4 regions of the Thalassotalea psychrophila genome follow, and region 1 is predicted to be linked to each of the others. Evidence: predicted binding sites of a transcription regulator. Region 1 holds the regulator's gene; each other region holds the start of a gene.
What was found. The regulator LexA, encoded in region 1, represses DNA repair genes until DNA is damaged. The targets are predictions, from matches to a motif close to TACTGTATNNNNATACAGTA.
Positions count from the first base shown of each region.

Region 2: a site for LexA is predicted at 1,681-1,700, ahead of uvrD (DNA helicase II). Genes of this name have one in related genera too.
Region 3: a site for LexA is predicted at 1,955-1,974, ahead of RGQ13_RS04095 (YebG family protein). Genes of this name have one in related genera too.
Region 4: a site for LexA is predicted at 1,642-1,661, ahead of dinB (DNA polymerase IV). Genes of this name have one in related genera too.

Region 1 is NZ_CP134145.1:4,378,363-4,382,074, reverse strand. It holds gene ctaD (cytochrome c oxidase subunit I) at 1-246, opposite strand, end outside; gene coxB (cytochrome c oxidase subunit II) at 280-1,812, opposite strand; gene lexA (transcriptional repressor LexA) at 2,195-2,809, opposite strand.
Region 2 is NZ_CP134145.1:4,268,260-4,271,971, reverse strand. It holds gene RGQ13_RS17825 (S10 family peptidase) at 1-849, shown strand, start outside; gene RGQ13_RS17820 (CBS domain-containing protein) at 1,072-1,518, opposite strand; gene uvrD (DNA helicase II) at 1,771-3,712, shown strand, end outside.
Region 3 is NZ_CP134145.1:972,094-975,805, reverse strand. It holds gene thrA (bifunctional aspartate kinase/homoserine dehydrogenase I) at 1-496, opposite strand, end outside; gene RGQ13_RS04100 (M48 family metallopeptidase) at 809-1,513, opposite strand; gene RGQ13_RS04095 (YebG family protein) at 1,522-1,875, opposite strand; gene RGQ13_RS04090 (DUF3718 domain-containing protein) at 2,329-2,667, shown strand; gene RGQ13_RS04085 (SDR family oxidoreductase) at 2,767-3,516, opposite strand.
Region 4 is NZ_CP134145.1:1,214,066-1,217,777, reverse strand. It holds gene RGQ13_RS05200 (MBL fold metallo-hydrolase) at 1-471, opposite strand, end outside; gene dinB (DNA polymerase IV) at 564-1,622, opposite strand; gene RGQ13_RS05190 (MaoC/PaaZ C-terminal domain-containing protein) at 1,730-2,506, shown strand; gene RGQ13_RS05185 (Crp/Fnr family transcriptional regulator) at 2,520-3,248, opposite strand; gene RGQ13_RS05180 (metal-dependent hydrolase family protein) at 3,438-3,712, shown strand, end outside.

The DNA.
Region 1 (3,712 bases):
GGCACCAAATACCATGATCAAACCGTGTACTGTTGTCATTTGGTTAAAAAAGTCAGGTTCTATAATTTGCAAACCAGGTTGAAATAGCTCGGCACGTATTACCATAGCCATTGCACCACCAGTAAGCAGCATAATGAAAGAGAACCAAAGATAAAGGGTACCAATATCTTTATGGTTAGTTGTGTATAACCAGCGCTTAATGCCGGTCATTTTATGATCATGATGATCGTCGTCATGATGATCCATAGTGTCAGTTGCTGTTGTCATAATCATTCCCCCTTATTTGGCTACGTCGTTAGCTTGAACCATATCGCCGGTGCTATTGCCCCAAGCATTACGTTCATAAGTTATTACTGCAGCCATCTCTTGTGGAGATAACTGTGCAGCAAAGCCCATCATGGCAGTGCCCGCTTTACCATCTACAACCATGCTAATGTGTGCATTAACATCGCCAGTGGCAATTGGACTACCTTTTAAGGCTGGGAATGCTGGTGGCATACCAGCGCCTGAGGCTTGGTGACAAGCAGCACAACGGGTGTTGTAAACTTCTTCTCCTTTGCTCATTAACTCATCCATAGACAAGTCGGCTAAATTTACTTCAGTGCTTTCAACAGCAACTTCTTCTACGGCAGCAGGAGTCGACGGTTCAGCAATTGTTGCGCCATCAGTTCCTTCGACAATAAATTTAACATCAGCAGGTTGTACAGCTTGACCGGTATTATTATCCCAAGCATTACGCTCGTACGTTATAACCGCGGCAATCTCTTTAAGTGATAACTGCTTACCGTAACCTTGCATGCCTGTACCAGAACGGCCATTGAAAACCACGGCAATGTGTTCGCCAAGTTTACTTGGTGCAGTAGCTATTTCACTGCCTTTAAGTGCAGGGAATGCTGGTGGTAAACCCATACCTGTTGGTTGGTGACATGCTGCACAATGAGCAGCATAAGTTTGCTCACCTAACGCCATTAACTCTTCCATAGGAAGTTTAGCTGTAAGTGATTGCGCTTCAGCTTCAGCTGCTTTAGTCATTGCAATCTTTTGCTCATTTACCCAAAGTTCGTAATCAACTTCAGAGCGAACATCAACCACAATAGGCATGAACCCATGATCTTTACCACAAAGTTCAGCACATTGACCGCGGTAAATTCCTGGCTCATTAACAAAGGTCCAAGCTTCATTGATAAAACCAGGGTTCGCATCTTGTTTAACTGCAAATGCTGGAACCCACCAAGCGTGAATAACATCATCTGAAGTAATTAAGAAACGAACTTTACGATTTACTGGAATTACTAACGGTTTGTCTACTTCAAGTAAGTAATTTTCACCTTTTGCTTCACCAGGACCGTTTTGATTTTGATACTGAGCTGTCGGTGTAGATAAAACACTGTAAAACTCAATGCCTTGATCAAAATACTTATAATGCCATTTCCACTGCGAACCAGTAACTTGCACGGTGATATCAGAATTACTGTTATCTTCCATGTCAATCAACGTGGTTGTTGCAGGCCATGCCATACCGATAAGAATTAAAATAGGGATAGCGGTCCAAAGAATTTCTACTTTAGTGCTTTCATGAAATGAGGCAGGTTTTGCCCCTTTGGACTTACGGTGAAAGATCATTGACCAGAACATAGCGCCAAAAACAACGACACCAATTACCGTACAAATCCACATTACCAACATATGCAAATCATAGACTTCATGGCTGACTTCGGTCACACCTTTAGTTAGATTTAATTGCATATCTGCCCAAGCTGAACTGGAAATTAAACTTCCCAACAACAGCCAACCCAGGTTACGTCTCTTCACTCGACATCTCCTCTGCTTTTATTAGCCTAGAAAATACAGAAATAAGTGACAAGATACATCTTTATTCGATGTCTCTAATTTCCGTAATTTATTTTTATTATTGTGTTACGTAAAAAACCTACATCGATGAATGGGGTAGGGAGTCTACAGCGTAATATTTGTATATTATCCGCTCTAGAATTACTTAATTTTTAGGCAAGGTCTAGTGCTTTGTTATAAAAAAGTTAAATTAATTACTTAAATGTTAGTAGAGTAAATACTACTAAAATTGAATAGGTTAGGCGCAGTTAAAGGGACACAGAGAAAAGAAAAAGGCTAAATTAAGTGAATAATTTAGCCTTTATGTGTTGTTTGTTTTTTATACTGTTAAAGTGGCGGCAGACTACATCCAATCAGCGTTGCGGATAACACCAACAGCAATGCCTTCAATATTAAAATGTTGGTTAGCTAAGTCGACAATAATTGGAGAGAAGTCTTCATTTTCTGCATGTAAATGCACTACATTACCGTCACGCTTATAACGTTTTACCGTTACGTCGTCTTCAACTCTAGCAACCACGACTTGGCCATTTTGAATATCAGTTGTTTGATGAACCGCTAATAAATCACCATCTAAAATACCAATGTCTTTCATGCTTTCGCCATTTACTCGTAATAAGTAATCGGCAGCGGGATGAAATAAACTACCATCAATTTTGTAATGCTCTTCAACATGCTCTTGCGCCAAAATGGGCTCACCAGCAGCAACTCGGCCAATTAGTGGTAAGCCTTCTTCTTCGATATGTTCTTCTGCAAGGCGAATACCACGAGACGTACCCGGCAGCATTTCTATAAAACCTTTCTTAGCGAGCGCTTTTAAATGCTCTTCTGCTGCATTGGCCGACTTGAAACCGAAGAAATCAGCAATTTCAGCTCGCGTAGGCGGCATTCCTGTATCGGCAATTTTTTCTTTAATAAGATCAAATATTTGTTGCTGTCTGTTAGTAAGTGGGCGCATATTATTTTTGAGTAACCTGTTTTTCTGTACAGTACATTGTACTGTCAGTATATACAGCTATAAAGTAAACGCAACTGTAAATCCTTAAAATGATTAAATTTATGTGGTTTCCAGTTCCAAATAAAATTTTGTCCAGAGGGGTGAAACTGTATATTTAAGTCAATTCCTAATTATGCAAAGTAGTAGTCTTTATAACATATTGTAATATATAAATTTATATGAACAGTCCATGAGAAATATGGCCTGACAGTAAAAGTCTATTATGTGTAAGGTAAGTTTTCAAGCACGGTAATGGTGCGTAGGGGCATGGCGCTAACCTTTATGCCGATCGAAAATCAATTAAACTCACCTTTATAATAGGGGGCGGCCTCTATGAACGTAGCTTAATTTATGTTCAAAACTACATGTTGATGTTTATCTAAGTGTCAAAAAATCATAAGTAGTTGCGTTTTTTGCAATAACTCGTATCCCGTGCGTTCCCAACCGTGTAAAAAGCTGAACTAACTAATATGCAAATGACCATATGTTCCAAAATGGAACCAACCACTCAATTGTCCAACAAGTTGTTGGACAATTGAGGATTCAAACGAGAAAACACTAAAAAATGAAGGGCTGTTTCGTGCCAAAATCAGGAAAAGAAAAAATCGCCGTCATATAAAAGAAGAAGCTCCTAAATAAATTATCATTTAGGAGCTAAGCTAGAGTGAGAAGAAGGATCTCCTGAAGCATGTTGTGGATCGGCTTAGTGGCATTAGTTGTCGTATAAGGAGCTTTATCGGACAATTATTGATTTATACGACATTTTAGGCGTCGGAAAGCCCAAAACCTTCCGCTTAGTGGCAAAATCAGCCATGATTCACCTAATTTTTGTGACTTCACTAAAAACAGGTGAAAGATAGGTGA
Region 2 (3,712 bases), 110 kb from region 1:
TGGATGTATTTAAATGGGGTGGTTTTAGTGTCACCAACTGATATTGGTATTGAGCGCAATGGCCCGGTTAAAGCTGCAAACCGTTTACCTTATTTTGCCGCAGCAGCCTGGTACCATAAAGCGCTAGGAACTGACTTACAAAGCAAAGACTTAGCTGAGGTATTACCTGAAGTTGAAACCTTTACTATCAATGAGTATTTACCGGCATTAGCGATGGGCGGTTTTATTGCACCAGAGCAAAAGCAAAAAATTGCTGAGCAAGTTGCGAAGTATTCAGGCTTAAGTATCGATGTAGTATTGAAATCAAATTTAGATATTTCGACTCGCTTTTTTTGGAAGGAATTATTACGGGAGCGTGGCCAAACTATCGGTCGTTTAGACTCTCGCTATTTGGGGATTGATAAACAAGATGTCGGTGACAGCCCAGACTATAATTCTGAACTTACTTCATGGTTGCATTCGTTTACCCCGGCAATTAACTATTACATGAGTGAAGAGCTAAATTACAAAACCGACATAAAATATAATATGTTTGGTAATGTTCATCCGTGGGATAGAACAAACAATAAAACTGGTGAAAACTTACGTTTAGCTATGGCGCAAAACCCTTATTTAAACGTAATGGTACAAGCCGGATACTTTGATGGTGCGACTAACTACTTTGATGCTAAATATACAATGTGGCAGTTAGACCCAAGTAGTAAAATGAAACAGCGCTTAAGTTTTCAAGGTTACCGAAGTGGTCATATGATGTATTTACGTGCTGAAGACCTAAAGAAATCAAATAACGATTTACGTGCATTTATTAAGGCAAGTATTCCAGCTAAAGATAAAGCGGCGAAATACTAAAAGTAGAGGGGCAATAATCGTCATCAAATTATAAAAAATACGCCGTCATCCCTGAGGAGCTTAAGCGACATCAGGGACCTCCTGACGCATAATGTGGTAATAAAAAAAGATAATTATTTTATTAATTTACAATACGCTGCAGTAGGTCCCTCATCTCGCTCCGCTCGTGGGGGATGACGTTGTACTTTTTCTAATATTGTATAGTTGAAAAGGGCACAAACTTTATGAATATTGGTTTTCCTCTGGCTCATTCATTACTTCCAACAAATTAATCGCAACATTTACAAAGTCACTATCTGTTACTAGGCCTTTTAACTTGTTGTCTTCTACAACTGGTAAGCAGCCTATTTTATGTTTTTGTAAATATAGAGCAGCTTGGTGAACAGATGCTTGCGGCGGAATGGTAACTAGATTGTTGTGATAAAAATCCGCTATTTTGATACTTTGCTCACGTTCAAGACGTAAATCTTTTTTAATGCCATACAAACTTGATTCTTCAGCAGCGAGTACATCTCGTTGACTGATTAGGCCCATAAGCTCTTTGTTTTCATTAACAATGGGTATATGTCTGATTCGATTTTCCATCATCATTAATCGAGCATCTGACAAACTATGTTGAGGAGTTAATGTTAATACTTCTGTTGTCATTATTTTAGTAATACTAGTCATTGCATTTCACTTCTTAAAACTACTCTCATGCTCTTAAGTATGCGTTAATTTTAGAAAATTACCCGATATTTGTTAGTGATTTATTTGCGATATATCAAAGATAATGAAGATATTTAATTACTGTATAAATACAGATAAAATCAGTAGTATTCAATATTAGTTTACTGTTGTTACATACAGTGATAGTTTTGCTAGTTATACTAGCAGATATTACAATTTTCTTTTTCTCAATTTACGCGAATAAAAATAATTATGGATGTTTCAGAATTACTCGACTCTTTAAATGATAAACAACGTGATGCTGTTGCTGCACCTTCTAAAAATATGTTGGTACTTGCAGGTGCCGGCTCAGGTAAAACTCGAGTGTTGGTACATCGCATTGCCTGGCTTGTGCAAGTTGAGCAAATTTCTCCACATAGTATTCTTTCTGTAACTTTCACCAATAAAGCTGCAGCAGAAATGCGTGGTCGTGTTGAACAATCTATTGGCGGCAATATTCATGGCATGTGGGTTGGTACTTTCCATGGGTTGGCACACCGTTTATTAAGAATGCATTTTCAAGAAGCAAAACTGCCGCAAACATTTCAAGTGTTAGATTCTGATGATCAATTACGCATGATCAAACGTGTAGTTCGATCGCTGCAACTTGATGAGAAAAAATGGCCTGCTAAACAAGCTATGTATTATATCAATGGTAAAAAAGATGAAGGCTTAAGGCCGCAACATATTGATTGTCAGTTTGATCCAACCGAGCAAACTTTTGTAAAAATTTATCAAACCTACCAAGAGACTTGTGATCGTGCTGGCTTGGTCGATTTCGCTGAGCTGTTATTACGCGCGCACGAACTTTGGTTAAATAATCCAATATTATTAGAGCATTACCAACAACGTTTCACTCGTATACTCGTAGACGAATTTCAAGATACTAATGCTATCCAATATGCTTGGCTAAATATGCTCGGTAAAAAGCACGGTAACGTGATGATTGTTGGTGATGATGATCAGTCTATTTACGGCTGGCGCGGTGCAAAAATTGAAAACATTCAACGCTTTGTGAAAGACTTTGATGCTGAAACAATTCGCTTAGAACAAAATTATCGTTCAACCGCTAATATCCTAAATGCTGCTAATGCGTTAATTACCAATAACAATAACCGATTAGGCAAGGATTTATGGACTGAAGATGATGCCGGTGAAACTATTTCGTTGTATACCGCATTTAATGAAATTGATGAAGCAAGGTTTATTTCAGGTCGCATTAAGCAATGGCTTGAAGATGGCAATTCATTAGATGATGTTGCTTTACTGTATCGCTCGAATGCGCAATCGCGCTTACTAGAAGAAGCGTTATTACAAGCACGCTTACCGTATCGAATTTATGGTGGTTTACGCTTCTTTGAACGACAAGAGATTAAAGACGCATTAGCGTACTTACGCTTAATTAATAATCGTAATGACGATGCTTCATTTGAACGTATTATCAATACGCCAACTCGTGGTATTGGTAATAAAGCGTTAACACTAATTCGAGATTGTGCAAGAAGCCAAGGCTCTACACTCTGGGATGCTTGTATATATATGATTGAGCAAAACGAGTTAGCGGGTCGAAGTGCTAAGTCAATTAAAGCGTTTGTTGAATTAATTTTACAACTTGAAGATGATTCAACTAATTTAAATTTAGACCAACAAGCTAATCACGTAATTCAGCACAGTGGTTTAAAAGCTATGTATCAAGCTGAAAAGGGTGAGCGTGCGGCAGCAAGAATAGAAAACTTAAATGAATTAGTCACTGCTTGTTCTACCTATGAAGTTGACCCGGAAGTTGAAGAAGAGCTAACGCCACTTACTGCATTTTTAACTCATGCTTCGCTTGAAGCCGGAGAGTCACAAGCTGACGAATATGAGTCTGCAGTCCAATTAATGACACTGCATTCAGCTAAAGGCTTAGAATTTCCACTTGTGTTCATTGTGGGTATGGAAGAGGGGATGTTCCCGTCACAGCAATCTGCTGAAGACATTGTTCGCTTAGAAGAAGAACGCCGTCTTTGTTATGTTGGCATGACACGGGCAATGAAAAAACTGTATTTAACCCATGCTGAATCACGTCGTTTATACGGGCAAGAGAAGTATCATCGTCAAAGTCGTTTCTTAAAAGAAATTCCAGATAAGTTCATTGACGAAATACGGATGAAAA
Region 3 (3,712 bases), 1.4 Mb from region 1:
CAGCAACCGCGTTTAATGACGATTCATTGGTTTTCAAAAATTGCTCTGGCTCCAATATTGTAAGAGCTTGTTCTTCACTGGTAAGCAACGCTTCAAGAATGGCAACACTGAGTCTTTCACCAAGGCTTATTACACAAGCACGAATATGATCAGGGCAAAAGCTTAGCATTGCTGCCCCCTCTAACCAGCGCTTCAATTGATTGCTCCATCTGAGTAGGGCTTGTTCCGCATGTTGGCGATTAAAATTAACATCTGACTGAGCTAAGCCATCAAAAATATTTTCTACTGCTTGATGTAAGTGCGCAAGACTTTGTTCTAACTCTTCGCCTTCATTAAGGTTTTCGGTAAGTGCAACCAAGTGGTTGGTGATCCCTTTTGGTGCCGATACCACCACAGATACTGGTGATTGCTGGCTTTTATCTTTGATAATGTCACATACTTTGATAAAACGATCGGCATTCGCTAATGATGAACCACCAAATTTAAGTACTCTCATTTACTTACTTCCTTAGAAAATTTAAAACTGATTTTTTTGCAACTCTTAAAACAAATAAGCCCGTGAACTTTTCAGGTCACGGGCTTCGAAAATATTTTATTTTACACGCTAGCCAATGACCCCAATTCGAATTCGAATGGTGGTGGTTAGAATAATGATTTTGTGCATAATTATGTTCATGCCCCTACTCTGCCTTAGGCTAGAAAAACTGTCAACAGGTAATTGGATGTAAATGTGCATAAAACATTACGTTATAGACAATATTTTAGAATAACATATAGCAACTGGTGAATTTCAACTGTGGTTGTTTTGCTAATTTTGCCAGTAAAGGTGCTGTTGATGTTGCTTAAGCCAGGCTTTTGCTTGTTTGAAATTTGGATATAACTCAGAGACCAGCTGCCAGTACTTACTTGAATGATTGAGGTGAATGGTATGGCACAGCTCATGAATAATCACATAATCAATAACTTCAATGGGTGCCATTACTAACAGCCAATTAAGATTTATTCGCTGTTTTGCATCACAACTGCCCCATCGGCTTTTATAATAACGAATTTTTAAAGATGAAGCATTAAGTTTAGTATGGTTGCATTGAACCTCAAACCGGTTACTAAGTAATTGTTTTGCCTCATTAACATACCAAGCGTGAAGGACTTTCTTAACCTGATGGCCAAGCTCTACTTTATGAATATCTAAATTTTTCAAACTGATAACTATAGTGTTATCAACAATTAAAACACCGGTTGTTTCAGCTCGTTCAATCAATAATGTATAGCGCTTACCTTGATAATAATAAATCTCACCAGCCTGGTATTCTCTTACATACTGATTTTCAAAATGGTTAAGTTGCTCTGTTATTTTTAACTGTAACCACGGAGATTTTTCACGAACTATATCATTAATGTACTGCTCGGCAAGCTTCATAGGTGCAAGTACCCTAACCTTACCGGCTTTAACTTGTAAGCTCACAGTTTTACGCTTACTACTACGAACGAGTTGATATTCAAGTACAGACAAAAATAAATCTACTCTTTTTCTGCACTTTTAGTTTTAACACTTTTTGCCTTAGCTTTTGCTTTTACTGGTTTAACAGTAGCTTCTTCAATAACCTCATCAACCTTTGCTGCAGGTACTATTGGCTTTGGTTTTGGCTTTTTAGCTTGTAACGCTACAAGTACATCTTCGCGATGTTTGGCGATAAACACGCTAATTTCTTCAACTTCTTTTTCAGCAAGTTGTAATGACGATTGGTCAAACAAATCGGACAGGCTATCTGCCATATCGAGCATTTTGTCATACTCATCTGCAGCTTTCTTATCCATAAATGTTTCTACCTCCACCCCGTTGCGAATGACTACAAAACGACTTTCTACTGCCATTGTGATCCCTTTTATTTGTGACTAATGTTAGTGATATTAGCATTTATTTTTTATGTATACCCAGCTTCAAAATAGCAACTAATGGATATTTATCCAGTACTTTATCAGTTAAATTCAACTACTGGCAAGAGAAACTTAAAAATAGTTAAAATTTCGTCGCATCAAACCTACCACTTAACGTGCAACAAAATTTAATTTAACTGAATATTTATGCATGAATGTAAATGAATATTTCAAGCTACACATTTTAAAAACTAAGAAGTTTAGTTAATGGTACTGAATTAACAGCAATTTTTGCTTTTTGTAAGAAACAGCTCTGAATAAATCAGTTACACCTAGCAATTTTTCATTAACAACTTTTACTGAAAAATAGGCAACTATTAAAGGGCAGCAGCAATTAACAACATTAATAATTTTAGCCAATAAATAATAGCCATCAGCCGGAGCAACATAATGAAAACTTTAACTACATTAGCATTAGCAGGTTTAACTTCAGTAACTTTATTAACTGCATTCACTACCAGTGCAGCACCAATGAGCCCTTATATGGAATCAGCATTAATTAGCGTATGTAAATCAGCGCAAAGCAATAATTTATTAGATATGCGTAAAACCATTAAAAGCCATCGTTTATCAGAAAAAACAGTCGCGTTAAAAGTTGTATGTAATGGCGAGGATATTATCAGTTTTGCCGAAAACAGCGGTGCAGATAAAACAGCTAATCATTTAGAGAAACGTCTTGGTGATAGCTCAATTGTAGATATAGCACAAGTATATGCGGTTAACTTCTAATTCTACATTTAAAGTATTACCTTCGTTTCAAACAGTCAGTACCTTCCCCCTTAAGGTGCTGGCTGTTTCATTTTTAAGCTTTACTTTATAATAGTAGCATCAGCTAAATTTGCGCATGACAGACAGTGGTAGCATAGGTAAAACATAACGCATCATTGCCCAAGGCCAAGTTGGTACAAATGCTACATTAACTTCTTTCTCAATAGCTTTTACAATTGTTTTACAACCAGTTTCAACATCAACTGTAAATGGCTGTTTCTTTGTCGCATGAGAAATTTCAGTTCGAATATAACCAGGATGAATGGTTGTGACTTTAATTGGAGTATTTAGCAAATCAATGCGTATACCTTCTGTAAGAGAAGCAATAGCAGCCTTAGTAGCAGCGTAAACGTTAAATGCTCCTCTAAAACCTTTTTGTGAGCTCACCGATGAAATAGTTACCAAGTGGCCAAAGTTTTGCTCTCTAAATATCTCTAATGCGGCTTCACATTGAGCTAGTGCAGCAACAAAGTTTGTCATAGCGGTTTCTTTATTCGCTTTAAAATAACCTGTCCCTAGTGACGCTCCTTTGCCAATGCCGGCATTAACGATCACTCGATCTATACTTCCAAACTTATCTTTAGCTTCTTTGAAAACCTTAAAGACTTGTTCATGGTCATTTACGTCAAGTTCAACAATCAATATTTCAATTGAAGAGTTTATTTCTTCTAGCTCAACTTTTAATTGTTTTAGACTTTCTATTCGTCTGGCACACAATATTAAGTTTCGCCCTAATTTGGCGAATTGTTGCGCCATTGTATAGCCCAAACCTGAACTTGCGCCGGTGATAATAATATTTTGTCTTTGCATGTTTCTTCTTATTTTTAAATATTCACAATTATTTATATCATATTCGAATTTTATCGGTCTTTAGTCAAATAGTTCACAAAAGTAAAACACTACAATAACTTACAAAATACATATAAACACTGGCTCGAACAAATTCTAAGCAGTTGAACTTTTTTATTAATTTTTTGTTTGACGAATGATAAAAATTTGCCTATTT
Region 4 (3,712 bases), 1.6 Mb from region 1:
TGTATGGCCATTAGGGAAATGCATCACTTGAATTTCTTCATCGTCTAAATATATAGTCACACCATGTTCATAAGTCACTACAGGTAAATCAACACCTGATTTTTTGTTATCTTCTATCACTCGTTTACGAACATTACTATGAGCAAAGATAGGTGCTTGTTTACCAAAGTGGCCATTAGAGCCTGTGTGGTCACCGTGATAGTGAGTGTTGACGATGTACTTTAGTGGAACTGCTTTAATACTTTTCATAGCTGCTTCAATTTTGTCTGCTAACGGGGCAAATTGATCGTCAATAAGTACTAACCCTTCATCTGTTGCTAACACACCAATATTGCCACCGGAACCGGCGAGCATATAAACACCTTCTGCTACAACTTGGGCTTTGATTTCAATTTTTGAAAAGTCTTGAGCGGCATGCGAAGGTATAGCTATGCTTAAAATAAAGAGTAGTAAGAAGGATGTTTTTTTCATAGTTTTATCTTTGTAATATTAAATGACCTTATAAATATGGTCTTATTATTAGAAAAAATCAAAGAAAAATAATAACTTAATAATGATTATCGTTACAATGGAAGGCTTAATTGTGGAGTATAAATATTTTTGGCCTGTTCAGGCGCAAAGCCCACTGTTAAGCCTATTAGTCTGACTTTTTTACCATTACCTCTAGCTATTGCTTCTTCAAGTAAAGGTTTAAAAAGGTTGATATCTAAACTACTCTGGCTTTGCTCTACTGTTGTTTGGGTAAAATCAGCAAATTTTACTTTAATACCTTGCTTAATAATATCTAGGTTTTCAACTTTTTCTAGCCTTGTTAAAAACTTTGGCAATAACTCTTCAACAACGTTCATGCAGCCATGTACTTGTTGAATATCTTCATTGAGTGTCGTTTCAATTGCTAATGATTTTCTTATTCTACTTGTTTCAACATCTCTGTTATCAATACCAAAAGCACGCTTAAAAATAACAGGACCAAATTTTCCCATTATTTTTTCCATAGCACTTGCATCACTTGCTCTTACATCGGCACAAGTAAATAAACCATACGCATTTAATTTTTCGAGAGTTTTTGGCCCTACTCCCGGTATTTTTTTTAAATCTAAAGTTTCAACAAATTCAATTATTTTTTCCGGAGGAACTACACATTGACCATTGGGTTTGTTTTCATCAGAAGCTATTTTGGCAATGAACTTATTTGGTGCCACCCCAGCCGACGCGGTTAAGTTAAGCTCTTGGTAAATTTCAGCTCTAATTTTTTCAGCGATTAAAGTGGCACTGCCATTACACTCCGTGCAATCAGTAACATCAAGGTAGGCTTCATCCAATGACAGTGGTTCAATTTTATCGGTATAACGAGAGAAGATTTCTCTAATGTGAGTTGATGCTTCTTTATAAGCTGACATTCGACCTGGTACAAGTTCAAGATGCGGACATAATTGTAATGCCCTACCCACAGGCATAGCTGAGCGAACACCATAATCACGGGCAAGGTAGTTACATGTCGCAGTTACGCTACGTGGGCCTTTACCAGCTATTGCGATAGGAATATTAGCCAATGCTGGGTTGTCTCGCATTTCAACGGCAGCAAAAAAACAATCCATGTCGACATGAATAATTTTACGCATAAGTTATCGCCCCACCAAACACTGTATATAAATACAGTTTACTCAAAGTTACTTACCTATGCAATAAATATTCTGTTAAGCTTTAACCCTTAAATTAAATGCCTTAGATGATGATGTACCAATATATAAAGTTACTAATAAAGCGACCACAGCGTACCTTTTTCAACGAATTCAGTGTTGAGTTTGACCAAAGGGCTATTCGAGCTAAGAAAATTACCAAGTTCAGAGAGCTTTATAACCTTGATCAAAGCAAAGATTTACCGATCAGCTATGCATTTATTGCCGGCTTTAATTCATTGTTAAAAACCTTTTCTCATAAGTATTTCGCTTTTTCGCCGTTAGGCTTAATACATTTAAAAAGTGAATTTGAAAAAACATTTGAGCTAGACTTTCGACATGACTTTAAAGTTATCAACAAAGTCAGGCAAGATCGCCGCCACCCTATGGGTAAAGTAATTGTGATAGAAACACAGTTTTTTCAAAACGAGCGTTGCTGCCTGGTAAACAAGAATACTTTTTTGAAGAAGTTGAATTCAAATAAACGTGAACGAATAGGTAAACAACAAGCATTTATTGGCGATACAAATTTCATCTTAAATCTAGCAAAAGCACTTGCATACGCTAAGGTAAGTAATGATTTTAATCCCATCCATCTGAATAACAAACTAGCTAATCTGTTTGGTTTACCCAATGCCATTATGCACGGGGGCTATTTAGGCCACTTGGTACTTATTGAAAAAAACATTGCAGCTAATAAAGTGAAATTCGATTTTAAAAAGCCATGTGTTTTACCTTGTGCGGTAGGTATATTTTCAGAAGGTAATGAACACCAAGTTTTTTCTGGTAATGATCAATTACATTTAAGCGTAAAGGTAGATGGCTAATATGAACATGCTATTATCTTATAGAAGGTGAGTAAAAGGTTAAATTAGCACTAACTAATATATCGTTAATACCCGGTACATTTAATAAATAAATTTTTCCACGCACGATCTCAACCAAGCCTTGGCTTTCAAACTCTTTTAATGCTGCATTAACTCTCGGCCTAGTTATATCAGCTAAGTTTGCAAGTTGCTGCTGGGTTATTGTAAGCATTGGCATAGCACCATTAATATCCACTTGTTTTGAAGCAACATCTAATAAGGCAAAAGCAACTTTTATTGGAATTGAAAATTTTTGGTTCAATACCCCTTTTTGCACAAGAGGTAAAGTATTTTGCTTTAACACAGAGAACATCAATTTATATATCTCTGGTTGTGTCTTTGTCAGATCAACAAAGTTTGAATCTGTTACTTTTAAAAAAGTAGAGTCCTGTAAAAATTCTGCATTTATTGATTCTTGTAAGCGATAATCCATCAGCTTGCCATAATAAAGAAAATCGCCCTTGCCAAGTAATTTATAAGTGAAATGATCAAAATCTGAGGTGCGAATTGAAATGATCACACTGCCTTCTAGTAAATAAAACAGTCCATCATTAGTCAAATCAGACGTTAAATGATAATACCCTTGCTGACGCGTAAGTATCATCCCTGTTTGCACAACAGTTTGTTTAAATTCTTCACTTAAATCGCATGGCCAACGCACTTCTTTTAGTAATTCTGCAACTTTTACATTAGATATAGACAATTAATTACACTCTCAAACAATAAACATTAATTTAACAAACAGAAATGTCCTCATGGGAACATAACTCGATCGTAACTTGTTTAATAATAGCTCCATCAAAACACAACTCAATGTTTTTCAACAGCTATTTTCTACTGCGTTGTACAACATTGGCATACTTTAGAAAATTAGTTTTAAAAGGAACTAGCGATGAAAGTAAGAAATGTAAGTAAATTAGCGGCTCTAGTATCAGCGGCACTATTATCAACAACAGCAATGATCCCTGCAGCTATGGCAGCAGGCGGAGGTAGCGCTGCTCCTGCAATTAGCTTGAAAGCTGAAGCCGGCAACACCTTATTTACTAACGTTAATGTATTTAACGGTACTGACAACAAGCTATATAAAAACTTAAATGTTTTAGTTGAAGGTAACAAAGTTGTCGCTATAACTGAAAAAGACATTAAAGCGGGCAAAAATACTGTAGT